One region of the Pseudomonas sp. VEM90 genome, then DNA from elsewhere that is predicted to be linked to it. Evidence: predicted binding sites of a transcription regulator. Region 1 holds the regulator's gene; the other holds the start of a gene.
The links. Region 1 encodes FliA, which starts transcription of late flagellar genes. Its sites were predicted from a motif close to CTAAAGTTTNNNNNNNNNNNGCCGNTAA; they were not measured.
Positions count from the first base shown of each region.

Region 2: flgM (flagellar biosynthesis anti-sigma factor FlgM) is a predicted target of FliA. The motif match lies at 1,731-1,758, and genes of this name have one in related genera.

Region 1 is NZ_JBTRAR010000008.1:41,685-46,916, forward strand. It holds gene flhF (flagellar biosynthesis protein FlhF) at 1-640, shown strand, start outside; gene fleN (flagellar synthesis regulator FleN) at 734-1,567, shown strand; gene fliA (RNA polymerase sigma factor FliA) at 1,564-2,304, shown strand; gene ACYCCG_RS10005 (chemotaxis response regulator CheY) at 2,412-2,786, shown strand; gene ACYCCG_RS10010 (protein phosphatase CheZ) at 2,809-3,597, shown strand; gene ACYCCG_RS10015 (chemotaxis protein CheA) at 3,610-5,232, shown strand, end outside.
Region 2 is NZ_JBTRAR010000034.1:1,058-6,289, forward strand. It holds gene ACYCCG_RS24525 (chemotaxis protein CheV) at 1-812, opposite strand, end outside; gene flgA (flagellar basal body P-ring formation chaperone FlgA) at 890-1,630, shown strand; gene flgM (flagellar biosynthesis anti-sigma factor FlgM) at 1,795-2,109, shown strand; gene ACYCCG_RS24540 (flagella synthesis protein FlgN) at 2,159-2,626, shown strand; gene ACYCCG_RS24545 (flagellar brake protein) at 2,706-3,449, shown strand; gene ACYCCG_RS24550 (MFS transporter) at 3,543-4,883, opposite strand; gene ACYCCG_RS24555 (glutamine synthetase family protein) at 5,016-5,232, opposite strand, start outside.

The DNA of each region.
Region 1 (5,232 bases):
CCCGGCGGGCATGGGCAAGACCACCACCCTGGCCAAGCTGGCCGCGCGCTACGTGCTCAAGTACGGCGCGCAGAACCTGGCGCTGGTGAGCATGGACAGCTTCCGTATCGGCGCCCAGGAGCAGCTCAAGACCCTGGGCCGCATCCTCAACGTGCCGGTGACTTACGTCGACCCGGGCCAGTCGCTGGCAGCAGCGCTGGAGCCGCTGCTGCGCAAGCGCGTGGTGCTGATCGATACTGCCGGCCTGCAGGCCAGCGACCCTGCGCTGCGCATGCAACTGGAAACCCTGGCCGGGCGTGGCATTGCCGCGAAGAACTACCTGGTGCTGGCCACCACCAGCCAGAAGCAGGTGCTGACCGCCGCCTACCACAGCTACAAGCGCTGTGGCCTGGCCGGTTGCATCCTGACCAAGCTCGATGAAACGGCAAGCCTTGGCGATGTGTTGAGCCTTGCCATCAGTCATGAACTGCCAGTGGCCTATCTTACCGATGGCCCACGCATTCCTGACGACCTGCACCTGCCGCGGGGCCACCAGTTGGTCACGCGGGCCGTGAATGTGCAGCAGCAGGACGAGCCCAGCGAAGAGGCCATGGCCGACATGTTCGCTGATCTCTATCACAACCCACGGCGAGCGGGTTGACCATGAAGCGTGTGCAAAGTCGCTATGCCAAGGGGCACGCAGAATTGCCCTACGTGTGGCCTGAGTCCCAGCGAGACAAGGTAAAGAACAGACATGGGTAGCATGCATCCCGTACAGGTGATCGCCGTGACCGGTGGCAAAGGTGGCGTCGGCAAGACTAACGTTTCAGTGAACTTGTCCCTGGCGCTGGCCGAGCTTGGCCGCAGGGTCATGTTACTGGACGCCGACCTGGGCCTGGCCAATGTCGACGTGTTGCTGGGCCTTGCCCCCAAACGTACCCTCGCCGATGTCATCGAAGGGCGTTGCGAGCTGCGTGACGTGATGCTGCAGGGCCCTGGTGGTGTGCGCATCGTGCCGGCAGCCTCGGGCACCCAGAGCATGGTGCACCTGGCCCCGGCCCAGCACGCCGGGCTGATCCAGGCGTTCAGCGAAATCGGTGACAACCTCGATGTGTTGGTGATCGATACTGCTGCGGGTATTGGTGACTCGGTGGTCAGCTTCGTTCGTGCCGCCCAGGAAGTGCTGTTGGTGGTGTGTGATGAACCTACCTCGATTACCGATGCCTACGCGTTGATCAAGCTGCTCAACCGCGACTACGGCATGAACCGTTTCCGTGTCTTGGCCAACATGGCGCAGAGCCCGCAGGAAGGGCGTAACCTGTTTGCCAAGCTGACCAAGGTCACCGATCGCTTCCTTGACGTTGCCCTGCAGTACGTGGGTGCCGTGCCTTACGACGAATGCGTGCGCAAGGCGGTGCAGAAGCAGCGTGCCGTCTACGAAGCCTTCCCCCGCTCCAAGTGTGCACTGGCCTTCAAGGCGATTGCGCAGAAGGTCGACAGCTGGCCGCTGCCGGCCAACCCGCGCGGTCATCTGGAGTTCTTTGTCGAGCGCTTGGTGCAACCCACCAGCGCGGGACCCGTACTATGAACGCCAGCGGTTTCAAGATGTACAGCCGGGCGGCGAAGGATGCCCAGTACGAGCTGATCGAACGCTACGCCCCGCTGGTCAAGCGCATCGCCTACCACCTGTTGGCCCGCTTGCCGGCCAACGTACAGGTCGAGGACCTGATCCAGGCCGGCATGATCGGCCTGCTGGAAGTGGCCAACAAATACGACGCCAGCAAGGGCGCCAGCTTTGAGACTTACGCGGGTATCCGCATCCGCGGCGCCATGCTGGACGAAGTGCGCAAAGGTGACTGGGCACCGCGTTCGGTGCACCGCAACACTCGTATGGTCAGTGATGCCATGCGTGCAGTAGAAGCCAGAACAGGCCGTGACGCTAAAGATCATGAAGTTGCTGCCGAACTCCAATTGAGTCTCGATGATTACTACGGGATCTTGAACGATACCCTGGGCAGCCGCCTGTTCAGCTTCGACGACCTGTTGCAGGATGGCGAGCACGAAGGGCTGCATGAGGATGGCGCCAGTGGCCAGGTCGAACCTGCGCGCGGGCTGGAGGAGGAGCGCTTCCAGGCTGCCCTGACCGAGGCTATCGCCAACCTGCCGGAGCGTGAGCGTCTGGTGCTGGCGCTGTACTACGACGAAGAGCTGAACCTCAAGGAGATCGGTGAGGTGCTGGGGGTCAGCGAGTCGCGGGTCAGCCAGTTGCACAGTCAGTGTGCCGCGCGCCTGCGCAGCCGCCTGGGGGAATGGCGGGCGCGTTGAGCCCGCTGTCGTTGCAGTCGTTTTCCACGTTGTACCGAATTGAATGAGTGCGTGCTCGGTAGGCCGAGCGCGTTTGAGACTGCTTGGAGGTCTAATTGGACAAGAACATGAAAATCCTCATCGTTGACGACTTTTCGACGATGCGGCGGATCATCAAGAACCTGTTGCGTGACCTGGGTTTCACCAACACCGATGAAGCCGATGACGGCACCACGGCGTTGCCAATGCTGGAAAACGGTCACTACGACTTCCTGGTGACCGACTGGAACATGCCGGGCATGTCCGGCATCGACCTGCTGCGTAAAGTGCGTGCCAGCGACAAGCTGAAAAGCATGCCGGTGTTGATGGTGACCGCTGAAGCCAAGCGCGACCAGATCATTGAAGCGGCCCAAGCCGGCGTCAATGGTTATGTGGTCAAGCCGTTCACCGCTCAGGTGCTCAAAGAGAAGATCGAGAAGATCTTCGAACGCGTCAACGGCTGAGTCACGTTACGGGGGGCGCGTCATGGATTCATCACAAACGTCTTTGGGCGAGTTCGAATCGACCCTGAAGAAGCATGCCCAGGAGTTGGTCGAAAGCCTGGAGCGGGGCCGTTTCGGCGAGGCGGTGCAACTGATTCACGAGTTGAACCAGACCCGCGACCGCGGCCTGTATCAGGAAGTCGGCAAGCTGACTCGCGAGTTGCACAGCGCCATCGTCAGTTTCCAGATCGACCCCACCATGCCGCAGGCAGAAGAGGTGTCGCAGATCACCGACGCCACCGAGCGCCTGTCTTACGTGGTCAAGCTCACCGAAGGCGCGGCCAACCGCACCATGGACCTGGTCGAGGAAAGCACACCAGTGCTCAATGAGCTGGCCAGCGAGGCCAAGGCCCTGAGCACCGACTGGCAGCGCTTCATGCGCCGCGAAGTGGCTGCGCCGGAATTTCGTGATCTGGTCAAGCGAGTCGACAGTTTCCTGACGCATAGCGCTGAGGGTAACCGCAAGGTTTCCGGGCACCTCAATGACATTTTGCTGGCCCAGGACTATCAGGACCTGACCGGCCAGGTGATCAAGCGCGTCACCACACTGGTGACCGAGGTGGAAAGCAACCTGCTCAAGCTGGTGCTGATGGCCAGCCAGGTCGACCGCTTTGCCGGTATAAACCATGATCACGATCAATTGCGTGCAGAAAAAGATCGAGAAAAACATCCGACTCGGGGTGAAGGTCCGCAGATTCATGCCGATAAGCGTGAAGACGTCGTGTCCGGTCAGGACGATGTCGATGATCTGCTGTCCAGCCTTGGTTTTTAAGGAGCACGTTTGATGAGCTTCGGCGCCGATGAAGAAATCCTCCAGGATTTCCTGGTAGAAGCCGGCGAAATTCTTGAGCAATTGTCCGAGCAACTGGTCGAGCTGGAAAGCCGGCCTGACGATGCCGACCTGCTCAATGCGATCTTTCGCGGTTTCCACACTGTAAAAGGGGGCGCCGGCTTCCTTCAGCTGAACGAGCTGGTGGAGTGCTGCCATATCGCCGAGAACGTGTTCGACGTCCTGCGCAAAGGTGAGCGCCGGGTCGATGCGGAACTGATGGATGTGGTGCTCGAGGCACTGGATACGGTCAACAGCATGTTTGGCCAGGTGCGCGAGCGTGCTGAAGTGACGCCGGCCACCCCCGAGCTGCTGGCAGCGTTGGCGCGCCTGGCCGAACCTGGCGCAGCCGAAGCTGTTGCAGCGCCGCCGCCGGCCCCGGTTGCCGACGTGGCGGTTGCGGCTCCTGCCGAGGCCGAAGAGCAGCACCAGGACATCACTGACAGCGAGTTTGAGCAGTTGCTCGATTCGCTCGATGCGGTCAAGGCGCAAGCAGCGGCCGACGAGCAGATGCAGGGCGAGACTGTCAGTGGCGCTGGTGATGAAATCACCGACGCCGAGTTCGAGTCGCTGCTGGACCAGTTGCACGGCAAGGGCCAGTTCAGTGTCGAGGTTGCGGCGCCGCCGGTTGCCGTCAGCAGCGAAGCGACCAGTGATGAGATCACCGACGCCGAATTCGAATCGCTGCTCGACCAACTGCATGGCAAGGGCACCTTCCAGGTCGATGCCTTGCCAGCCGCCCAGACACCAGCACCTGCCGTGCCAGACAGCAGCGCAGCCAGCGATGAAATCAGCGAGCACGAATTCGAAGCCCTGCTGGACCAGTTGCACGGCAAGGGCAAGTTCGGTGGCGATGTTGCCGCTGTAGAAGCCCCGGCTGCTGCCCAGGCGCAAGCGCCGGCTGCCGCCAAGGCCGAAAGCCAGCCGGTGGCCAAGCCAGCCGCCGCGCCAGCGCCTTCGCCGGCCAGCAAACCTGCCGCGGCGCCTCGCGCGCCAGCCCCGGCCGCCGAAAAGCATGCCGCCAGCGAAGCAGAAACCACGGTGCGCGTCGATACCGCGCGCCTGGACGAGATCATGAACATGGTCGGCGAGCTGGTGCTGGTGCGTAACCGCCTGGTGCGCCTGGGCCTGAACAGCGGCGACGAGGCCATGTCCAAGGCCGTGTCCAACCTCGACGTGGTCACCGCCGACCTGCAGACTGCGGTGATGAAAACCCGCATGCAGCCGATCAAGAAAGTCTTCGGCCGCTTCCCGCGCCTGGTGCGCGACCTGGCGCGCCAGCTGAAGAAAGAGATCAACCTGGAGCTGGTCGGCGAAGAGACCGACCTTGACAAGAACCTCGTAGAAGCCTTGGCCGACCCGCTGGTGCACTTGGTGCGCAATGCTGTCGACCACGGTATCGAGATGCCCGCCGAGCGTGAAGCTTCTGGCAAGGCGCGTACCGGCCGCGTAGTGCTATCGGCCGAACAGGAAGGTGACCACATCCTGCTGTCGATCTCGGACGACGGCAAGGGCATGGACCCGAACATCCTGCGTGCCAAGGCCGTGGAAAAGGGCCTGATGGACAAGGACGCCGCG
Region 2 (5,232 bases), on a different contig from region 1:
AGCGAAGTATGCAGGCAGATGTGCAACTTTTGCATGCGCGGATCGCTGCGAATCTCCGCCGTTAGCGTATAGCCGTCCATTTCCGGCATTTCAATGTCCGAGATCATCATCAGGAACTCTTCTTCCGGCTTTTTGCCCTCATCCACCAGCTGACGCAGGTAGTTCAGCGCCTGACGACCATCATTGAGCGCCACCACCTCGACCCCTACGGTCTGCAGGCAACGGCTGACCTGCTTGCGCGCCACCGACGAGTCGTCGACGGTCAGCACCCGCATCAATACCGCCTTGTCCTGCACCTCGGCATCGATCACACCGGCCGATACCGACTCGGACGACGGCGACACTTCGGCCAGCACCTTCTCCACATCGATGATCTCGACCATGCGGTTGTCCACCCGGGTGACCGCAGTCAGATAGTGGTCACGGCCGGTCCCCTTGGGTGGCGGATGAATCTCTTCCCAGTTCATGTTGACGATGCGCTCCACCGAATGCACCAGGAAGCCTTGGGTCTTGGTGTTGTACTCGGTGATGATCACGAAGCTGTTGCGTGTGTCTTCCTGCAGCGGCCGCAACCCGGTGGCCATCGACAAGTCGAGGATCGGGATGGTCGCCCCGCGAATATTGGCAACGCCACGCACCACAGGGTGCGCCTTGGGCAGCAAGGTCAGCGCAGGGCATTGCAGTACTTCCCTGACCTTGAACACATTGATGCCGTAAAGCTGTTCGCCATTGAGGCGGAACAGCAGCAATTCCAGGCGATTCTGCCCCACCAGCTGCGTGCGCTGGTTGACCGAATCCATAACACCCGCCATGCCAGACTCCTTAACGTTTCAGCCTTTCGTTGCCACTCAGGTAGCGAGTCGGCACGGGCTTTGCTTTTTTGAGTGTCATGCACACGAAAACGACATTTTCCCGACGATTGACACGCCTGCTGGCCACGCTGTGCCTGCTGATGCCCGGCGTTCGCACGGTAGCGGACGCGTTCACCTTGCCTGAACAGCTTATCGGTGTCACCCAAGGGTTTCTTGAATTCACCGTTGAAGATTATCTGTCCACCACCCAGACGGCCGGCCGCTATGAAATCCAGGTCAACCCGCTGGACCCACGCCTGCGCATGCCGTTGTGCAGCCAGCAGCTGGACGCTTCGTTGGAAAGCCCGGCCAAGCCGCTGGGCCGGGTGACGGTAAGGATACGCTGCAACGGCGCAGCACCGTGGACGGTATTTGTACCGGCCACCGTGCGACTTTTCCGCGACGTGGTAGTGGTAACCCGCCCGCTCAAGCGCGACAACACGGTCGGCGAAGGTGACGTGGCCCTGCGCGAGCGCGATGTCGGCACCCTGGGCCAGGGCTTTCTGACCGAACTGGACCAGGCGGTGGGCATGAAGATGCTGCGCCCCACGGTGATCGACCAGGTGCTCACCCCGCAACACCTGGAACAGGCCGAGGTGGTTCGCAAGGGTGACCATGTGGTGATCATTGCCCGCAGTGGCAGCCTGAGCGTGCGCATGCCGGGCGAAGCCCTGAGCAAAGGCGGCCTGAGCGAGCAAATCCGGGTACGCAACCTCAACTCCAAACGCGTGGTCAAGGCCAGGGTTACCGGGCCTGGCCAGGTCGAGGTCAGTATGTAGGCCAACCACCAGATTGCGCTGGCAGTGAGGAACCGCTTTTCCTAAACTGTGTCAGAACACGGGTTCGCGGGCTTGCCGACAGGCGGCAGTGCATTTGTGCCTAAAGTTTATATCGGGTTGGCCGAAAACAAGGCAAGCGTCCAAATACCCAGAGGTTTCTGATTATGGTCATCGACTTCAGTCGTTTGAATAACTCTCCGTCCGTCACGGGCGGCGTACGCGGCAACACCGCGTCCGGCAGCGCCGAAAAACCGGCAGCCAGCCAGGAAGCGGCAAGCGCCACCAATGCCAGCGGAGAAGCAGTACACCTCAGCCAGGAGGCCCAGCAGTTGCAGAAGATCAGCGACAAGCTGCGCGACGAGCCGGTGGTCAACAGCGCCCGCGTGGCCGAGTTGAAACAGGCGATCGCCGACGGCAGCTACCAGGTCGATGCCGGCCGGGTCGCCAGCAAACTGCTTGATTTCGAAGCCCAGCGCTGACCGTACGGCGCGCTGACTTCACGGACGCTAGAAAAGCCAAGAGTTAGCCATGCACGACACCACCTTGCTGCAACTGATCGAAGATGACATTGCCCCGATGCAGGAACTGCTCGACCTTCTGCACAAGGAAGCAATCGCCCTGCATGGCCGCGACATGCCGCTGCTGGAGCAAATCCTGGCGCGCAAGCAGTCGTTGATCATCTTGCTCGAGCAGCACGGCCAGCGCCGCAGCCAATTGCTCGGCAGCCTGGGCCTGAGTGCCGACCGCACCGGTGTGCAGGCTGTAGCCGCGCAGTCACCCCATGGTGATGTGATGCTGCAGCGGCTCGACATGCTGTCGCAACTGATGGACGACTGCCAGCAGGTCAACCAGACCAATGGCCGGATCATCCAGGTGCAGCAGCAGGTCACCAACAACCAGATCCGCATCCTTCAGGGCGGCGATTCGCCCTCACTCTACGACAGCCGTGGCAGCACCTCGCCTCTGGCCAAGCCGCGTGCGCTCAGCCAAGTGTGATTTTTCTATCAAGGCACAGAACATAGTGGCAAAATGCCGTCACTTGCGTGTGTCGCTTTTGCCTGGAGAACGATAAGCTGTGTTCAATGAATCCGATGCCCCGCAGCCACCCAAGGTGTTGAGCACCCCCTTGGAGATTGCGGCCAACTTGCGGCAGCTGCAGGAAAGCCACGACCCCCTGATCATCACCTTCCACGACCGCAGCCAGCGCTTCCAGAGCTATGTGGTGCGCGTGGACCGCGAAAGCAACACCCTGGCGCTGGACGAGATGATCCCCCGTGACGGCGAGAAATTCATCGAGAACGGCGAGCACTTCCGCGTCGAAGGCTTCCACGATGGTGTACGCATCGCCTGGGAATGCGATCACGAGCTGAAAATCAGCGAAGTCGACGGCCACCGCTGCTACAGCGGCGCCCTGCCGCAAGAGATGACCTACCACCAGCGCCGCAACGCCTTCCGCGCCGCGCTGAAGCTATCGCAACTGGTCGACATCATCCTCGACGGGGCTCACCTCAAGGGCAACGGCGCCATGCGAGGCAAGCTGCTGGATATCTCGGCCACCGGCTGCAAACTGCGCTTCGAAGGCAATATCGAAGACCGCTTGCAACTGGGCCAGGTGTATGAGCGTTTCAAGGCGGGCAACCCGCTGGGCCTGGTGGATACCATGGTCGAACTGCGTCATCTGCACTATGAAGAGCGCATCAACACTACCTTTGCCGGCGTGCGCTTCCACAATCTGAGCGGGCAGGCTCAACGCAAGATCGAGAGTTTCGTGTACCAGCTGCAGCGTGAGGCGCGGCGGTTCGACAAGGACGATTATTGATCGTCAGTCGGTAAAACAGAAAACGCCACCTGCTGAGGTGGCGTTTTCATTTGTGTTTCTGCTGGGCTGGCCTCTTCGCGGGTAAACCCGCTCCTACACTGACTTGCTGACCTCTTCAGGTTCAGGCGCCTGTTGCTGCGCGCCCTTCTCTTCATCCTCGGTGTCTTCAGCCGCCACCGGCGCCTGCATCACGTCCTGCACGGTCTGCTCATCCACCCGCGGGTCCAGCGCCGCCGACAACGGCGAACCGGCCGCCGGCATTGCCACGTGGCCCAGCGGTGCATCCTGTACCTGATGCAGGCCGGTAACCGCTTTCGGCCGAATGCGCCAGACCAGCACCAGGGCAAAGAATACGAAGAAGGCATACAGCATCTGCGCACCCAATACCTTCATCAGAACCCCTGCCGCCAGCGGGCCGACACATGCACCCACACCGTAGGTCACCAACAGCATCGCCGTCAGCGATACCCGGCGCTCGCTTTCAACGTGGTCATTGGAGAAGGCAACCGCCAGCGGGTACAGGCAGAACTGCAGCAACGAGATCAGGAAGCCGATACCAAACAGCAACTCCAGCGGCACACTGGGCAGTATTGCCAATGGCGCAGCAGCCAGTGCCAGCCCCACCGCCACGCTACGAATCAGCACGGCCCGGTCATAACGGTCAGACAACCAGCCCAGCGGCCACTGCACCAGCAGGCCGGCAAAAATGCAGCTACCCATGAACAGACCGATCTGTTCGGTACTCATGCCCTGGCTTGACGCATATAAAGGCGCCAGACCGTAGAACGAGCCGACAATCAGGCCCGAGCCCAACACCGTACTGAGCGACTGCGGCACACGCTTGATGAAGAACTTCGGCTCCATCGGTGCCGGGCGCAAGGGCGCCGGGTGAATACGCCGGGTCATCGCCACGGGCACCAGGCACAGGGCAAAGCACATCGCCACCAGCATCAGCAACTCAGGGCCGAGCTGCGGGTGCACCACCAGGATCAACTGGCCAAGCACCAGCCCCAGGTACGAGGCAATCATGTAACCGCTGAACACCGCGCCCCGGTGTTTCACATCGGCCTGCTCATTGAGCCAGCTCTCGATGACCATGTATTGGCACATCATCCCCAGGCCGACGATCATGCGCAGCCCGACCCAGGCCGGCAGCCAGCTGGTCAGGCCATGACCGAGCACCGCAGCGCCGACGATACCGGCACAGGTGGCATAGGCGCGTATGTGCCCTACCCGCCCGATCAGCCGGTGGCCAACCTTGCCGCCAACCGCCAGGCCAAAGTAGTTGGCCGCCATCAAAGCACCCACCCACAGGCTGTCGACATGGTCGGCAGCCAGGCGCAGGGCCAGGTAGGTGCTGAGCAGGCCTGAGCCGATCAACATCATCAGCGCGGCGAAATACAACGACTGAAACGGCTTCCATACATTTCGCATACGTCCCGTGGAGCTCCCTGGTCAGGTGGCAGTTTTGGGTGCTAGCAGCATAAATGCAAAAACCGCCTGGCGCAGGCCCCCCGACAGCTATTTGGCTGTGCGGGGGCGTGCCCGGTGCAGGTTGTGTCGCGCTCAGGCCTGTGCCGCCAGCACCCGGCGCTCCCACGGCGTGATCTCGTCGAAGAAATCGCTCAGCTCAAGGGTCTTGCTGGCGATGTAGCCTTCGATGAACTCGCTGCCGAACAGTTCCCGCGCCAGCGTGCTGCGCTCGAGCCTTTCAAGGGCCGCGTGCAGCGTGCACGGCAGGCTCAGGTGCTCGGGCACCTCGAATTCGCCCTGAATGGCCGGC